DNA from 4 places in the Roseateles sp. GW835-FHT13E02 genome. Region 1 is predicted to be linked to each of the others. Evidence: predicted binding sites of a transcription regulator. Region 1 holds the regulator's gene; each other region holds the start of a gene.
The links. Region 1 encodes sigma-54, which starts transcription at its own class of promoters, with help from an activator protein. Its sites were predicted from a motif close to TGGCANGNAANCTGCTTT; they were not measured.
Positions count from the first base shown of each region.

Region 2: AC1Q6P_RS10840 (PEP-CTERM sorting domain-containing protein) is a predicted target of sigma-54. The motif match lies at 2,234-2,251, and genes of this name have one in related genera.
Region 3: glnA (type I glutamate--ammonia ligase) is a predicted target of sigma-54. The motif match lies at 2,423-2,440, and genes of this name have one in related genera.
Region 4: AC1Q6P_RS20560 (TorF family putative porin) is a predicted target of sigma-54. The motif match lies at 2,516-2,533, and genes of this name have one in related genera.

Region 1 covers NZ_JBXAGJ010000020.1:40,564-44,741, reverse strand. The annotation lists gene AC1Q6P_RS18380 (SGNH/GDSL hydrolase family protein) at 1-236, opposite strand, end outside; gene AC1Q6P_RS18375 (RNA polymerase factor sigma-54) at 432-1,961, opposite strand; gene lptB (LPS export ABC transporter ATP-binding protein) at 2,060-2,869, opposite strand; gene lptA (lipopolysaccharide transport periplasmic protein LptA) at 2,866-3,504, opposite strand; gene AC1Q6P_RS18360 (thiol:disulfide interchange protein DsbA/DsbL) at 3,698-4,178, opposite strand, start outside.
Region 2 covers NZ_JBXAGJ010000009.1:116,036-120,213, reverse strand. The annotation lists gene AC1Q6P_RS10850 (FAD-binding oxidoreductase) at 1-1,170, opposite strand, end outside; gene AC1Q6P_RS10845 (MliC family protein) at 1,169-1,822, shown strand; gene AC1Q6P_RS10840 (PEP-CTERM sorting domain-containing protein) at 2,337-2,981, shown strand; gene AC1Q6P_RS10835 (pirin family protein) at 3,166-4,107, opposite strand.
Region 3 covers NZ_JBXAGJ010000014.1:2,200-6,377, reverse strand. The annotation lists gene glnL (nitrogen regulation protein NR(II)) at 1-54, opposite strand, end outside; gene AC1Q6P_RS14630 (hypothetical protein) at 112-702, opposite strand; gene glnA (type I glutamate--ammonia ligase) at 904-2,319, opposite strand; gene AC1Q6P_RS14620 (competence/damage-inducible protein A) at 2,620-3,444, opposite strand; gene AC1Q6P_RS14615 (EI24 domain-containing protein) at 3,441-4,178, opposite strand, start outside.
Region 4 covers NZ_JBXAGJ010000024.1:89,739-93,916, forward strand. The annotation lists gene AC1Q6P_RS20550 (SH3 domain-containing protein) at 1-773, shown strand, start outside; gene AC1Q6P_RS20555 (YifB family Mg chelatase-like AAA ATPase) at 783-2,297, opposite strand; gene AC1Q6P_RS20560 (TorF family putative porin) at 2,642-3,382, shown strand; gene glnK (P-II family nitrogen regulator) at 3,426-3,764, shown strand; gene AC1Q6P_RS20570 (ammonium transporter) at 3,836-4,178, shown strand, end outside.

The DNA of each region.
Region 1 (4,178 bases):
AAACGACCCTGGAAATAGTTGCCCGGCTGGGGCACTGCGCCGCCGGTGGCGCGGTAGAAATTGCCGTTGTCCGAGAGGCTGTCGCCGAAGGCGATCACGCGGCTGTAGCTGGTGGCGGCGCTGCTGCCCGTGGCCTGAGCCTGAGCTTGGGAGGGGGCGGCCCAGGCCAGGTTGGCGGCGAGTATCAGCAGGGCGGGCAGGCGGGCGCCGGCCGGGGAGCGGAGGGTGGTGTTCACGGCAGACCTTTCAAGTAACGATCCAAGTCAGCGGCATGATGGCATGTCTCGAAATGGGAATCACCTGAAATCGGTGTGCGTGTTCACGTTTGGGGGTGAACAGGTGAACGGGTGAACAGGTGAACAGGTGAATGGTGAATCGTGGGGTGTGGTTCACCAGTTCACTGATTCACCCGTTCACTCAAGCTTCAACCTTCAAACCACCCGCCGCATCGTCGTCGTCCCGATGTGCATGCCTTCGCGGTATTTGGCGACGGTGCGGCGCGCGACCTGGATGCCTTGTTCTTCCAGCATGCTGGCCAGGGCGCTGTCGGACAGGGGTTTGGCCGGGTTCTCGGCGGCGATGAACTGCTTGATCAGCTCGCGCACGGCGGTGCTGGAGGCTTCACCGCCAGCCTCGGTGGACAGGCCCGAGCCGAAGAAATACTTGAGCTCGAAGGTACCAAAGGGCGTGGCCATGTACTTGGCCGTGGTCACGCGCGAGATGGTTGATTCGTGCAGGCCCAGCTCGTCGGCGATCTCGCGCAGCACCAGGGGTTTCATGGCCACGGCGCCGTGGCTGAAGAAACCTTTTTGCCGCTCGACGATGGCGGTGGAGACGCGCAGGATGGTGTCGAAGCGCTGCTGGATGTTCTTGATGAACCAGCGCGCCTCCTGCAGCTGGCCGCCCAGGGCGCTGTTGCTGATGCCGCCGCGCGTCTGGCGCAGGGCGTTGGCGTAGAGCTCGTTGATGCGCAGCTTGGGCGCGACCTCGGGGTTGATGATGACGCGCAGCTCGCGGCCGACCTTGCGCACGATCACGTCCGGGATCACGGCCGGCGCCTGGCCGCGGGCAAAACGCCGGCCGGGCTTGGGCTCCAGGGCCACGATCAGGGCTTGCGCTTCACGCAGCAAGGCATCGTCGGCGCCGGTCAGCAGCATCAGGCGGCGGCTGTCGCGCTTGGCCAGCAGGTCCAAGTGCTTTTTGCAGATCATGATGGCGATCACCTGCGGCGCGCTGCGCGGCAGCTGGCGCAGCTGCAGCTCCAGGCATTCCGTCAGTTCGCGGGCACCGACGCCGGGCGGGTCCATGTGGTGCAGCCATTTGAGGGCGATGCGCAGGTGGTCGAGCAGCTCCTCGCGCTCGGCGGCGCTGTCCTCGTCGCCGTCCGGCACCAGGGCCTCGGCGATGGCTTCCAGGCTGTCCTCGAGATAGCCGTCCTCGTTGAGCGAATCGATCAGCAGGCGCAGCGCCAGCTGGTCGGTATCGCTGAGGTGCATGCCGGCCATCTGCTGGACCAGATGCTCTTGCAGGCTGATCTCGGCCGATTCCTGGTCGCTGCGTTCGCCGTCTTCATCGTTGCTGCCCGAGCCGCTGCCGTTGTTGCTGGGCAGTTCGCGGATGCCGTCGAAATCGTCGCCCTCGGTGCCGTTCTCCCAGTCCTCGCGTTCGGTGCTGCCGAAGTCTTCGGCCTGCAGCTCGGGCGTGGCCTCGGCCTCGGCGCCGCCGCCCAGCTCACGGTCGGCGCCGCTGTCCTCGGCGGCACTGGCCGGGCGCAGCTCGGGCAGCTCGGGCGTGGCGACGGAGAAGTCTTCTTCGGTTTCGAGCAGCGGGTTCTGCGCCAGCATCTGCTCGACTTCCTGATTCAGCTCCAGCGTGGACAGTTGCAGCAGGCGGATCGATTGCTGCAGCTGCGGCGTCAAGGCCAGATGCTGGCTCAGTCGAACCTGGAGTGACTGCTTCATGGCGCGGGCTCAGGGGCAGTCGTGAGATGCAGGAATCCCAGCATCAGCCCCGCGCGGGGCTGCCGTGGCAGCGGGCGTGTAGGCATCCATGGCCGGCTCTACATGCGGAAATGTTCGCCGAGATAGACCTTGCGCACATCGGCGTTGGCCACGATCTCGTCCGGCGTGCCCTCGGCCAGCACCGAGCCCTCGCTGATGATGTAGGCCCGGTCGCAGATGCCCAGGGTCTCGCGCACATTGTGGTCGGTGATCAGCACGCCGATCTGGCGCGCCTTCAGGAAGCCGATGATGCGCTGGATCTCCAGCACCGCGATCGGGTCCACGCCGGCGAAGGGTTCGTCCAGCAGGATGAAGCGCGGCTGAGTGGCCAGGGCGCGGGCGATCTCGACGCGGCGGCGTTCGCCGCCCGAGAGCGCCGGCGCCGGGCTGTCGCGCAGCTTCTCGATGCTGAGGTCGTGCAGCAGCGCTTCCAGCAGCTCCTTGATGCGCGGCTCCTTGAGCGCGCGGCCCTGCTCGTCGCGCTGCAGCTCCAGCACGGCGCGGATGTTCTGTTCCACCGTGAGCTTGCGGAAGATCGAGGCCTCCTGCGGCAGATAGCTCAGGCCCAGGCGGGCGCGCTGGTGGATGGGCAGGTGCTCGACCGACTGGTCGTCGATGTGGATCTCGCCGGCATCGGCGCGCACCAAGCCCACGATCATGTAGAAGCTGGTGGTCTTGCCGGCGCCGTTGGGGCCGAGCAGGCCAACCACCTCGCCGCTGTTGACGCCCAGATGCACGTTCTTGACCACGCGGCGCACGCCGTAGCTCTTGGCCAGGCCCTCGGCTTCCAGGCGGCTGCGCGGGCCGGATTCGAGGGCGGCCACGGGCGCGTGATGGGGGCTGGCGACGCTGCTGTTGCTGCTGCTCATGGCGCTTTGCGGGGGCTCAGGCTGGTGCTGGGCTTGAGTTGCACGCCGGAGGCCGCGGCCGCGGGTGCCGAGGCGGCCTCGGGCGCGCCGCCGCGCGGCATCATCACCACACGGACCCGGCCGCTCGGGTGGGGCGAGGTCTGGCCGCCCTCGAGGGTGAAGACCTCGCTGCGGTTGTCGAACAGAATGACTGCGCCGGTCACCTCGTCGGCCACCGTCGTGCCCTGCAGGCGGCGCACCACGGCATTGCCGATGAAGCGCACGGTGTCGCTGCGGGTGTCGTATTCGAGCTGGTCGGCCAGGCCTTCGATGGCCTCGCCCGGCACATCGCGCGCCTGGCGGAAGCTGACCTGCTTGCCGGTCTGGCCATTGGCATAGACCTGGTAGTAGCCGTCGCCGGTTTCGCGCACATCGAGCTTTTCGGCGCGCAGCACCAGGCTGCCCTTGCTCAGCACCACATCACCGTTGAACTCGGTGCGCTGCTTGGCGATCTCGACGCTGCCGCCGTTTTTGGAACTGATGTTCAGCGGCTTGGCGCGGTCGCCTTTTTCCGCCCAGCCCGGCGTGGCGCCCAGGCCCAGCAGCAAGGCTGCCAGCAAGCCGGGCAAGACGGAAGGGCGCGGTGACAGCTTCATGGACAGCAGCGGGTGGGAGGATGGAGGAAGGGCAGGCCGGGCAAACACATCAAGCAAGGGTTCGCCGCCCAAGAAGGCGGCACAAAACTTGCAGATCATTCTAGTACGGGCCTGAGCCAGCCCGACGCGCCTGCCGCGCGTGAAACCTGAGCATCACGCCGCAGTGCCTGCGGTGCCATCACATCATCAGGCTTCAGGCCTTGCCACTGCCGCGCAGCTGTTGAATCAGCTGATTGCTCAGGCTCAGCGAGGCCTGGCGGCCTGCATCGGCGTTCTGGCTGGCGCCGGCTGCCATGCTGGGGCTGGTCAGGAAGCGGCCGCCGATGCCGATGGCCGGCACGGTCTCGACCCCATAGCCCTTGGCCAGGCTGGTGGCCTGGTCGATGCGCCGCTGGGTGTTGAAGCGATCGTTGAAGGCCGCGCTGAACTTGGCTTCGTCCAGGCCCAGGCTGACCGCGAACTTGATGATGGCCTTCTCATCGCTGAGGTCCAGGCGCTGCACATGGACGGCCTTGAAGACCGCCTCGTGCAAGTCGCCCAGGCGGCCGAGGGATTCGAGGGCCGCCATCAGGCGCTGATGCAGCTTGTGCATGGCACCCACGCCGACATGGATGCGGCGGAAGCTGACATCGGCCGGCAGTTGCTTGACCCAGGCCGAGACCAGAGGGTCGAAA
Region 2 (4,178 bases), on a different contig from region 1:
GGACACATTCAGCGCCATCACCTGGCGTTGGCGCAGCAGGGCCGCCATGGCTCGGGTGAAGCTCAGGAAATGGCGTGGCGGAATGAAGTACTCCTGCAGCACATAGCTGGAGTGCGTGCGCTGGCGCGGCTCCAGCTGGGCCACATCAAGGCTGGCCTCGTGGTTCAGCCATTGCACCGCCTTGCCAGCGCTGAGCAAGGGGTGCACGACCTGGCTGCGCAACAGCGCCCCACCCGGCAACTCGCTCATGGCCCAGATCAGGCTCTGCTCCAGCCGGTAGCTGGCGCCGCGGGGCACCAGGCGGGCGGTCTCGGTCAGCGCCGTGCCATCCGGGCAGCGGCGCCAGCTCACAGCGACCGGCTGGTCGAAGCGTGGCGGCAGCAGATCGGCGTTGTGCAGCACGCAGTCCCCGCGGGCCAGCACTTCGCGCTGGAAGTAGGCCGGGTAGTCGGCCAGCGCCAGGCTTTTCACCTCGCGGCGGATTTTGCAGTTGCGCGCGAGATCCAGCTCCACCTCGCTGATCACCGCCAGCGCCCCGTAGCCACCCAGCGCAGCGCGAAACAGCTCGGCGTTCTCGCTGCGGCTGGCTTCGACGATGCGGCCATCGGCCAGCACCAGCTGCAGTGCCTGCACGGTGCGGCCCACAGGCCCATGGCCGACATAACGGCCATGGCAGTTGACCGAGACCGAACCGCCGATGCTGAAATTGGAATAGCTCTGCATGGTCTTGACGGCCAGGCCCAGCGGGTCGAGATGGTCTTGCAGATCCCGCCAGCTCATGCCCGCCTGCACCCGCACCCGCATCTGCTCCGGCCGCAGCCAGACCAGGGCCCTCATGCCGCGCAAATCCAGCTGCAGGCCGCCGGCAATCGCCACCTGCCCGCCCATGCTGAAATGCCCGCCGCCCACAGCGACTTGCCCGGGCCAGGCGCGCAAAGCGGCCGCGATCTCGGCGGCCGAGCGCGGGTGCTCGATCCCGGCGACCGGCACGCTGTACAGACGGGTGACGTTGTGCACCCACAGCTCCGGCGCGCAATGCACCGCCGTGGGCAGCAGGCTGAGCAGACCGGCTTGGGCCAGGCCCAGAACCAGGCGGCGCCGGCCCAGCGCCGGCAGCGCGGCAAGATCGCTTAATCTCTGATCGCTGCTAACTTTTGGAGTCCCTGCCATGTTTTGCATCTTTTCGCGCTCCCTGGTTTTCGCGCAGCGTAGCGCAATCCGCATGCGGCCCGGCCTGTTCGGCCTGCTCTTGGCCCTGCTCGGCGGCGCCGCACCCGCGCTGCAGGCGGCGCCTGGTCCGGCCTTCGACTGCGCCAAGGTCCAGCCCGGCAGCATCGCCGCCTTGGTCTGCGCGGATGCGGGCCTCGTGCAGCTGGACCGCCAGCTGGCCCAGGTCTACGGCCAGGCTCTGAAGAAGGCCGCCAAGGAGCGCCCGCCCCTGCTCAAGGCCGAGCAGCGCGGCTGGGTCAAGGGCCGGGACGAGTGCTGGAAGAGCGAGGACAAACCGGCCTGCGTGAAAGACAGTTATGTCCGCCGCATCGCCGAGCTGCAGGCTCGCTACCGACTGCTGCCGGCGCAGGGCCCGATACGCTGGGCCTGTGATGGCAATGCCGCCAAGGAGGTGGTGGTGAACTTCTTCGCCACCGAGCCGCCGACCCTGGTGGCCGAGTTCGGCGACAGCAGCTCGCTGATGTTTGCCGAGCGCAGCGCCAGCGGCAGCCGCTATGTCGGCCGCAATCAGAGCTTTTGGGAGCACCAGGGCGAAGCCCGCATCGTCTGGGGCTACCAGGCGCCGGAGATGGTCTGCCGCCAGTCCCGGTGAAGAGGTGCGCCGTGCCCTGCCGCATGTGGCCGGGCGCCTGGGGCTTGGGCGTTAGAGCGGCGATGGCGCGCTGCTTGGCCTGGCTGGTCGCTCGCTCGCCCGCCCGCCGGTGCTGGCGCCCGAGTTACACGGTATCCATGCGGCCTGCACGAGTGGGCCTCAGCAGCTAAAGCTGCGGCGCGCTTGGCGGGCTTCGCGGCAAACTGTCGCCAATCTTTACAACTTGTTTCGTGAGCCGCCGCCGATGTGGCCATACCGCCTGGCCTTGCAAGGTTCCCCGCGTTTCGGGGGGGGGCGGCCCTGACCGTGAAGCAAGACACGCCTGCTCGTTCTCAAATCCGGCCATCTGCTCGGAAACAGGGCTGCCTTGACCCGTCTTGTGCCTGACTCCACTTGGCGCAGCACTCGCGCTGGCATGTCATTTGCGTGGTGACGTTTGCTCTCCACTTGGGGGAGCCCGTCCATGCGATAGGGGGGCGGAACACCATGAATTCGAAAGAGCGACAGAAAGATGATGAAAAACGCAATCCATTCCTTTGCCATCGCAACCCTTGGCTTGGCCCTCGCAGGCGCCGCCCACGCTGGACCCGTCCATGTTGGCGTGATGAACGGCGGCGGCTTCGGTGGCGTCAATGGCAATGCCAACACCGCGCAGCAAGGCATCCTGTCTTCGACCCTGGGCTTCGTCAACAGCGGGTTTCAAGTCCAGGCCGGCGACAAAGTGCAGGTCACTGCAAGCGGCACCCTGTGCCTGAGCGGCAATATGGGCTGTGGCGACGCGAACGGGCAAGTGATGCAGGGTCTTGGCAACGGGACTTCGCACTTCACGGGGCTGAACAATCTCTTCGGCGCCTTGGTCGGCAGCATTGTTGGCGACGACAGTGGCAACTTCCAGGCCTTTGATGCCGCCGACGTGGCAAACGGTATCTCGCAAAGCTCCTTGTTCGCTCTCGGTACGAACGTGCAGTTCACAGCAACCCGCAGCGGCCGCCTCTACCTGGGTGTGAGCGATTCGGCCTTCTGGGACAACGCGGGTGCTGGCTTCGAAGTGACGCTGTCGCGCATCCCTTCGGGCAATCAAGTGCCCGAGCCCTCGTCCTGGGCACTGGCCGGGCTGGCTCTGTTCGCAGCCTTCGCTGCACGTCGCCGCAGCGCCTGAGCTTGACGCTTGAGCTCGACGTTCGCGCTCGGCGTGAGCCGGCTGAACACGGCCCCCGGCATCGGCCGCCCTTGAAGGGTGAGCGCGGGTGCGATTGAAGCGCTTCGAAGAAAAGTAGCCGCTGCAAGCCAGCGTTAGCTAGCTAGTTAGCCGCAAACCCGCGCCCATCTTTTGGGGGCTGACCTCAGTAGCCGCTGGCCGGCAGGCGCGGGGCCACCAGGCGCCGGCCTTCATCGCCCTGCACCCGGCCGAAGCGCGGGCCGCCCGCTTCGCGCTGCGCATCCCAATCGGCCTGCGCCCGGGCCACCGCCGCACGGCTGAGGCCGACGAAGTTCCACCACATTTCGATCTCGGCCGGGAAGGGCTCGCCGCCCAGCAGCAGCAGGCGGCCGCCGGCACTGAGGTGGAGGGACGCAGGCGCCTGCCCCGGCGCCAGATAGGCCAGCTCGCCCGTGCCCAGGGTCTCGCCGGCCAGGCCCAGTTCGCCTTCCAGCGGCAGCAGGCCATGCTCGAAATCGCCGCGCAGCTCCAGCTGCAGCTCGACGGCTTGGCTCGGTGCATGGATCTCCAGGCCCAGCAGCGGGGTGTAGACCCGCGGCGGCGCCGTGCGGCCGGCGTGGCTGCCGGCCAGCAGGGTCCAATGCGCTCCTTGCTCCTGCCAGCGCGGCAGGCTGGCATGGTGCTCGAAGGCCGGCGGCCGGTCTTCCTCGCCCGGGGGCAGGGCGATCCAGAGCTGGGCCGCGTGGATGCGCGCGGTGCCGGCGGGTGCGTCCTCGGTGTGGACGATGCCGTGGCCGGCCGTCATCAAGTTCACCTCGCCAGGCCGGATCAGCTGCTCGCTGCCCAGGCTGTCGCGGTGCAGGATCTCGCCCTCGATCATCCAGGTGACGGTCTGCAGGCCGATGTGCGGATGGCCGCCGACATGCAGACCGCCATTCGCCAGCGCCTGACCCTCAAACTGCACGGGCCCGATGTGGTCGAGAAAACACCAGGCACCCACGCGGCGCCGCTGCGCCGTCGGTAGCGCGCGGCGAATGGTCAGGCCTTCGCCGAGCTCGGTGCGGCGGGCGCTGATTCGGTCGAAGGGGGCGGCGGGGGCGCTGTTGGCGTCGTTGCTCAGGCTCATGCGAGGGCTCCGGGGTGGCTGGGCGACATCATCGCCCGAAAAAGACCGACCCAGACCCGCGGCGTGGGTCC
Region 3 (4,178 bases), on a different contig from region 1:
TGTCCGCTCGGCCTCGGTCAGAGGCACGGAATGGGTGGGAGCACTGGGGCTCATGAGAACAACTCCTGGGTGCCGCTGCGCGCGCCCCAGACCGGCGACGATCGCCGGGCCTCAGGACGGCAGCTTGCTGATTTCGCGTTTGAGCGCCGCGACATCGCTCTCCTGGCGCGCGATGCTGGCCTTGAGCTCGGCCATGCGGTCCAGGTAGCGCTGGTAGTTGCGCTCGTCGGCGCGACGCTCGGCGTTGCCGCCGGCGTATTCACGCTGCGTGGTGGCCAGGCGCTCCTCGGCCTCGCGCAGCTCGGTTTCCAGCACACGGCGGCGCTCGTTGTCGCGGCTGCGCTGCTGGTTCGGGTCGACCCGGCCGCCGTCGCTGCTGCTGCGCGCCGCGGGCGTGCTGCTGGCTTCACCATGCGAGCCCCCGGCCGTGCCTGCCGAGCCTGCCTTGGGCTTGGGCGACTGCACCACGGTGATGGGCGAGCCCTCGATGGTGCGGCAGCCCTTCTCCGACGCTTCCTTGGCCGACAAGGCATCGGTGTAGAGCACCGGCGGGCCGGGGCAGCGGTAGACCGTGCCCTGGGCCTGAGCACCCGAGGCCAGGGCCGAGATGAGCGCGCCCGCACTCCAAACGGCCCATTTCGGCAGACCGGCTCGGGCACTCTTGCGGATCGAAGTCATCGGCGAAGCGGATCGGATCAACATGGCGCGATTGTGGCCCATGTGCTGTGCCCGCAGTCAACGCACAAACCCGCTGAATCCCGCCTTGTCCTGCGCAACCCACAGGCGAGGAACCCGGGCCGGGCATGAAAAAGGACGGCCGAGGCCGTCCTTTGCGTTGAGCCTTGCGGCTCGTGAAAGCCCGGCCTGCAGCGCACATCACGGCACGCTGAGGGCCGGCGGCCATCACAGTGCGTAGTACATGTCGAACTCGACCGGGTGGGTCGCCATGCGCAGGCGGGTCACTTCCTGCATCTTCAGATCGATGTAGGCGTCAATGTAAGCATCGGTGAACACGCCACCCTTGGTCAGGAAGGCACGGTCCTTGTCCAGCGCTTCCAGGGCCTGGTCCAGGCTGTGGCAGACGGTGGGCACCAGTGCGTCTTCTTCCGGCGGCAGGTGGTACAGGTCCTTGGTGGCGGCTTCGCCCGGGTGGATCTTGTTTTCCACGCCGTCCAGACCGGCCATCAGCAGCGCTGCGAAGCACAGATAGGGGTTGGCCGAAGGATCGGGGAAGCGCGCCTCGACACGGCGGCCCTTGGGGTTGGCCACGTAGGGGATGCGGATCGAGGCCGAGCGGTTCTTGGCCGAGTAGGCCAGCTTCACCGGGGCTTCGAAGCCAGGCACCAGGCGCTTGTACGAGTTCGTGCCGGGGTTGGTGATGGCGTTCAGGGCACGGGCGTGCTTGATGATGCCGCCGATGTAGTACAGGGCGAAGTCGCTCAGACCGGCGTAGCCGTCACCGGCGAACAGGTTCTTGCCGTCCTTCCACACGGACTGGTGCACGTGCATGCCGCTGCCGTTGTCGCCGACCAGGGGCTTGGGCATGAAGGTGGCGGTCTTGCCGTAGGCATGGGCCACGTTCTGGATCACGTACTTTTGCAGCTGGGTCCAGTCGGCGCGCTCGACCAGAGAGCTGAACTTGGTGCCGATTTCCATCTGGCCCGCGTTCGCCACTTCGTGGTGGTGCACTTCAACCGGGATGCCCAGTTGTTCCAGGATCAAGCACATTTCCGAGCGCATGTCCTGGCCGCTGTCGACCGGGGGCACGGGGAAGTAGCCACCCTTGACGGTCGGACGATAGCCGGTGTTGCCGTGCTCGTATTCCTTGCCGGTGTTCCAGGCGCCTTCTTCGGATTCGATCTTGAAGAAGGAACCCGACATGTCGTTGGCCCAACGCACCGAGTCGAAGATGAAGAATTCGGGCTCAGGACCGAAGTAGGCGGTGTCGCCCAGGCCGGAGGCCTTCAGGTACGCTTCCGCGCGCTTGGCCAGGGAGCGGGGATCGCGCTCGTAAGCCTTGCCGTCGGCCGGGTCGACCACGTCGCAGGACAGGATCAGGGTCGGCTCTTCGAAGAAGGGGTCGATATTGGCCGTGTTCGGATCGGGCATGAGCAGCATGTCCGAGGCTTCGATGCCCTTCCAGCCTGCGATGGACGAGCCGTCGAAAGCATGGCCGGAGACGAACTTGTCTTCGTCGAAGTGCGAAACCGGCACGGTCACGTGCTGTTCCTTGCCACGGGTGTCGGTGAAACGGAAGTCAACAAACTTGACTTCGTTTTCCTTGACGATCTTCATCACGTCGGCGACGGTCTTGGCCATCAGAAACTCCTAAACGGGTAAGTAGCGGGAGAAAGCTTGCGGATGCGTAGGTATTTGTTTGGCTTGCACTGCTCGAACAGACTCAGGCCGCGCAGCCTTTGATTAAGCAGTTTGTGTGCCAACTTTGGGCTGCTCGTGCGCTTTGCGTCAGCCCTCAGGGCCCAGCCCCGCAAGCCCTGCGCTGCACCGGTGCATCCGGCCCCAAAGCCCCGGGATTATGGGCCGAGGCCCGGCCCCGGAACAGGGCGGCCAGTCAAGAAATCACGAGACAATCACCAAAATAGTGCAAGGTCAGGCGGCTCAACGCACCAATTCAGTGCTCACCGAGGCACCAAACTGGATCACGCCGCTTTTCAGTGCCTGGTAGGCCGCGTCCATCTGTTCCGCCGGGCCTTTGACGCCCAGCTCGATATGGCGGCCCCACTGCGGGTGGTCCACGCTGGGCAGGCTGAATACCTTGATGCCCGGGAACTCCGCCTCCACCCGCTCCATCAGCGGGGTCAGGCTGGCCTCCATGGCGCCCTGCACGATCAGCGAGAGCTCCTGGCGCTGCACCGGGCGCTGCAGATCGGCGTGGCGCTGGTCCAGCACCCACTCCATCATCGGGTGCGCCATCACCGGGAAGCCGGGCACGAAGTAGACCGTGCCGACCGAAAAGCCCGGGATCTTGTTGAAGGGGTTGGGGATGATGTCGGCGCCGACCGGGAACACGCCCATCTCCAGGCGGCGCAAGGTGTCGGGGTGTTCGGGGTCGACCGACTCGCCCTTCTCTGCCGCCATGTCCTGGATGCGCTGCCAGATCAGGGCGCGCGCCTCGGGATGCAGGGCCAGCTCGCGGTCGAGCGCGGCAGCCGCGGCCTGGCGGGTGTGGTCGTCCGGCGTGGCGCCGATGCCGCCACAGCTGATCACCAGGTCACCGCTGGCGAAGGCCTCGCGCAGCCGGGCGCTGATGTGAGCACGGTCATCGCCCAGGTACTGGGCCCAGTCCAGGCTCATGCCGCGCGCGGCCAGGATCTCGATGAACTTGCTGAGGTGCTTGTCCTGGCGCTTGCCGGACAAAATCTCGTCGCCAATGATGATCAGGCCGATCTTGGGCCGAGGGGTCAAAACCGAGGGGGTGTTCATGCGTCAGCCTTGGGCAGCAATGGGGGTGTAGGGGTGGGAGCTGCAGCATCGAGAACCAGGCCCGAGGGTCCGGGCGCCGCGGCCGAGCGGCTCAGGCGCAGCTCCTGCAGCGCAGCCAGGCAGTAATGCGTGAACCACAAGGAAGAAAAAGCAAAAACCAGGGTGTAGAGCCAGATCGAGGCCAGGATCAAAAACGGCGCCAAGGCGACGGCCATCACGCCAAACGCCCAAATCGCTGCCGGCGCGGCACCGAGGTAGCCCGTCAGCAGGCCCAGGCCCAGCAGGGGCAGGCGGTGCAGGCGCAGCAGCTGACGCCGCTCGGCCACCGAGGCGTGCTCGGACAAGGCGTCGTAGGCAAACACCCGGTAACCCAGCCAGCCCCAGATCAGCGGCGGCACGATCAGCACCAGGGGTGGAATCAGCAGGAAAGGCAGGCTGATCACAAAGGCCAGCAGCGCCGCCACTCCATGAGCGAGCGACCACAGCAGCGAATGCACAAAGGACGCACCCCGTTTGCGCTCCAGCAGCGGAAAGCGTCGCTGCGCCACCAGATTGACGGCGGTGGGCGTCAGCAGCAAGGCCACCAGCAAGAGGCTCAGCACCACCAGCACCGGCAGGGCCAGGGCCAGCACCAGCAAGGGCGCCAGGGCCGAGCGGAAACCGCCCAGACCGACATGGTCCAGCCAGCCCAGCAAGGACTCGATCAGGCGCCAGGACTCCAGCTGCGCGCGCAT
Region 4 (4,178 bases), on a different contig from region 1:
GCAGCCAGCGCCTGGCCAGCGATGAGGCCCGCGCCGCGCTCTTGCAGCAAGCGCCGCTGCAAGGCCTGCCGCAATACCAGGCCAATCGATTGCGTAGCCGCCGCGCTGCCGTGGCCGCCAGCCGCGCTTTCCTGAGTCAGGCCCCGGCCCTGGCCGCCGAGGCGCAGGCTGAGTTGGCCCAGGTCGAGGTGGCCGAGCTGGCCGAGGATGGCCAGGGCGAATTCAACGACGCCGCCATGCGCGTCAATGCCGTGCGCTGGCTGGCCCTGCCGGCCATGCAGGAGCGCCAGCTCTCGGCCCAGTTGCAGCTGCGCCTGGTGGCCGGCAGCAGCCCTGGCGAGCAATGCCTGCAGCTGCGCCAGCAAGGTCAAGTCGTGTTGAGCAAGTGCAGCGTCGCCCGCCTGCCCTTGGCCTCGGCCACGCTAAGCCGCGAAGGTCGGGCGATTGCAATGGCTGCGCAGCCGCTGGATGGCTGGCGCGAGCTCTGGCTGCTGCGCGCCGGCCCGCAGGGCTGGACGCTCGATGTGCTGCCGCCGAGCCTGGCCGCGCCCGGCCTGGGATATGTCGAGTTCGCTGGCTGGGTGCCCGGTGGACGCGAGATCCTGCTGGCCAGCGAGTCGCGCGCTGAAGGGCGCTACAGCCCACGTCGTTTCATCCAGATGGACCTCACCACCATGAGTCCGCTGCGTCAATCGCCCGATGTCACGGCCCTGGGCGCCTTCCAGCGCTGGGCTGATCCAGCTTGGCGCGGCGCTTCGGTGGCGCTGCGTTGATGGGGCGAACTACACCGGGGCCAGCCCGCGCCGGTACTGAATCGCCTCGCTGAGATGCTGCACCTCGATGCTCGCGCTGCCCGCCAGGTCGGCCACCGTGCGGGCCACGCGCAGCACGCGGTGGTGGCTGCGGGCGCTCCAGGACAGGCGTTGCGCGGCCTTGATCAGAAAGGCCTGGGCGGCGGGCTCGAGCGCGACATGCGAGTCGACTTGGGCGGCGCTGAGCGCGGCATTGCTGCAGCCTTGGCGTTCCAGGGCCCGCAGGCGAGCGCGGGCGACGCGTGCGGCCACCACGGCGCTGGCTTCGCCATCGGCGGCGCTGTGCAGCAGCTCGGGCGGCTGCACCGGCACCTCGACCAGCAGGTCCAGCCGGTCCAGAAAGGGGCCGCTGAGGCGCGACTGATAACGTGCAATCTGATCGGGTGCGCAGCGGCAGGCCCGCAGCGGGCTGCCATGGTTGCCGCAGGGGCAGGGGTTCATGGCAGCGACCAGCTGGAAGCGGGCCGGGAACTCTGCCTGACGCGCGGCGCGCGAGATGAGGATGCGGCCGGTTTCCATCGGTTCACGCAGGGCTTCCAGGGCCGAGCGGTTGAACTCGGGCAGTTCATCGAGAAACAAAACGCCATGCTGGGCCAGTGAGATTTCGCCCGGACGCGGCGGTGAGCCACCGCCGACCAGGGCCACGGCCGAGGCGCTGTGGTGCGGGTTGCGCATCACGCGCTGGCGCCAGCGTTCGGGCTGAAACTGGCCGGCCAGGCTGAGCACGGCGGCCGATTCCAGGGCCTCGTCTTCGTTCATCGGCGGCAGCAGGCCGCACAGGCGCTGGGCCAGCATGGATTTGCCCGTGCCCGGCGGCCCCACCATCAAGAGGCTCAGGCCGCCGGCCGCGGCGATCTCGAGCGCGCGCTTGGCCCCGGCCTGGCCTTTGATGTCGCGCAGATCGGGCGCTGCGGCGGCGGGCTGGGCTGGTGTCAGCGCGCGGGCGCGCGGCAGCAGGCTGTCGCTGCCGGGGCGCAAGGCCTCGACCAGGTCGAGCAGATGGCGCGCGGCATGCACCGGCACGCCCTCGACCAGGGCCGCCTCGGCGGCGCTGGCTTCGGGCAGCAGCAGGCGCCGGCTGCTGCCTTCGCGCCGCAGCGCCAGGCTCATGGCCAGGGCACCACGCACCGGTCGCAGCTCGCCGCCCAGGGACAGCTCGCCGGCGCACTCCAGGCGCTCCAGCTGCTGCGCATCGATCTGTTCGCTGGCCGCCAGCAGGCCCAGGGCGATGGGCAGGTCGAAGCGGCCGCCTTCCTTGGGCAGCTCCGCCGGCGCCAGATTCACGGTGATTCTTTTGTTGTGGGGAAAAGAGAGCCCGCTGTTCTGCAGGGCCGCGCGCACGCGTTCGCGCGACTCCTTGACCTCGGTTTCGGCCAGGCCGACCAAGGTGAAGGAGGGCAGGCCGTTGGCCAGATGCACCTCCACGCTGACCGGCGCGGCGGTCAGCCCGTCCAGGGCGCGGCTGTGGACAACGGCCAGAGACATGGTGTTCTTGCTCTCCCTTGCAGGCGCCGGGCGGGCCGGGTCGGGCCCGCCGGCTGGCTTGATTGTGCCCGCCGGCCCGAGCTTTCAGGCACACAAAGCGTGCCTTGCACCAAGAGAGTGCGCTTGGACTGGTGCTCGGTCTCGGTCCTGCGAGCAATTGGTGCATGGGCCTCGGTGTTTGCCCTGGACAAAGGATCTGCCGCCGCCCGCCTGAAAGCTGGCACGGAAGCTGCGATGCCAAAGCCAAGTGCCCACAAGTGCCCGCAATGGCCCCGGCTTTCTCGTCTCCCCGTCTTTCACGGCTTTTGTTTGTCCTTTTTGAATCAACCTTCCAGGAGTTCCGCATGAAGACAACACCGTTTGCTTTGGCCACGACGTTTGCCCTGGTTCTGGGCACCTTGCTGCCCCTGGCGGCACAGGCCGAAGAGGCTGCCAGCCCGCTGAGCTTCAATGCCAGCGTCACCACCGATTACCGCTACCGCGGTATTTCGCAAAGCCGCCTGAAGCCCGCTCTGCAAGGCGGCGCGGACTATGTGGCTGCCAACGGCTTCTACATCGGCACCTGGGCCTCCACCATCAAGTGGATCAAGGACGCGCCCTACAACGGCGGCGCTTCGGTGGAGATCGATGTGTACGGTGGTTACAAGACCGAGGTGGCGCCGGGCCTGACCCTCGATGTGGGCGCGCTGACCTACATCTACTCGGGCAATGACCTGAACCCCAGCGCCAACACCACCGAGGTCTACGGCGCCCTGAGCTACGGCGTCTTCACCGCCAAGTATTCGCACAGCACCACCAATCTCTTCGGCACCGCCAACAGCAAGGGCAGCGGCTACCTGGACCTGAGCGCCACGCTGGACCTGGGCGAGGGCTTCAGCCTGGTGCCGCATCTGGGCCGCCAGAAGGTCAAGAACAACCCGGCTGGTTCCTACACCGATTACGCGGTGACCCTGAACAAGGACTACGCCGGCATCAGCTTCGGCGCCACCTTGATCAACACCAACACGGACGCCTACGTCGGTGGCCCGTCGTCCAAGAACCTGGGCAAGAGCGGCTTTGTGCTCTCGGCCAAGAAGACCTTCTGATCTGCACGGATCGAGCGAACTCAAGACTTCGGAGACTCTCCCCATGAAACTCATCACCGCCATCATCAAACCCTTCAAGCTCGACGAGGTGCGCGAAGCCCTGAGCGCCATCGGCGTGCAAGGCCTGACTGTCACCGAGGTCAAGGGCTTCGGTCGCCAGAAAGGCCACACCGAGCTCTACCGCGGCGCCGAGTACGTGGTGGACTTCCTGCCCAAGGTGAAGGTCGAGGCCGCCGTGGCCGACGCCGTGGTGGAGCAGGTGATCGAGGCCATCGAGGGCGCCGCCCGCACCGGCAAGATCGGTGACGGCAAGATTTTTGTCTCTCCGCTGGACCAGGTGGTGCGCATCCGCACCGGCGAAACCGGTCAAGACGCGCTCTGAACCCGCCCGAGCGCAACTCAACAAGACGCCAGCCAGGCACACCCAAAATCCGTAGGAGATCTGCAATGATCATCAAGAAACTTCTCGCCACCTTGGCCTTGGCCGCCGCGGTGCTCGCACCGGCCGCCTGGGCGCAAGACGGCGCAGCCTCGGCTCCGGCTGCGGTGGCCACCGCAGCGGCGCCCGACGCCAGCGCGCCCGCCGCCGTGGCGCCGGTCGCACCGGCCCCTGAAGCCTCGGCCGCAGCACCGGCCAGCGCCGCGCCGGCCGACGCGGCCTCGGCCCCGGTGCTGGTGCCCAACAAGGGCGACACCACCTGGATGATGCTGTCCACCCTGCTGGTCATCCTGATGACCGTGCCCGGCCTGGCCCTGTTCTACGGCGGCCTGGTGCGCAGCAAGAACATGCTGTCGG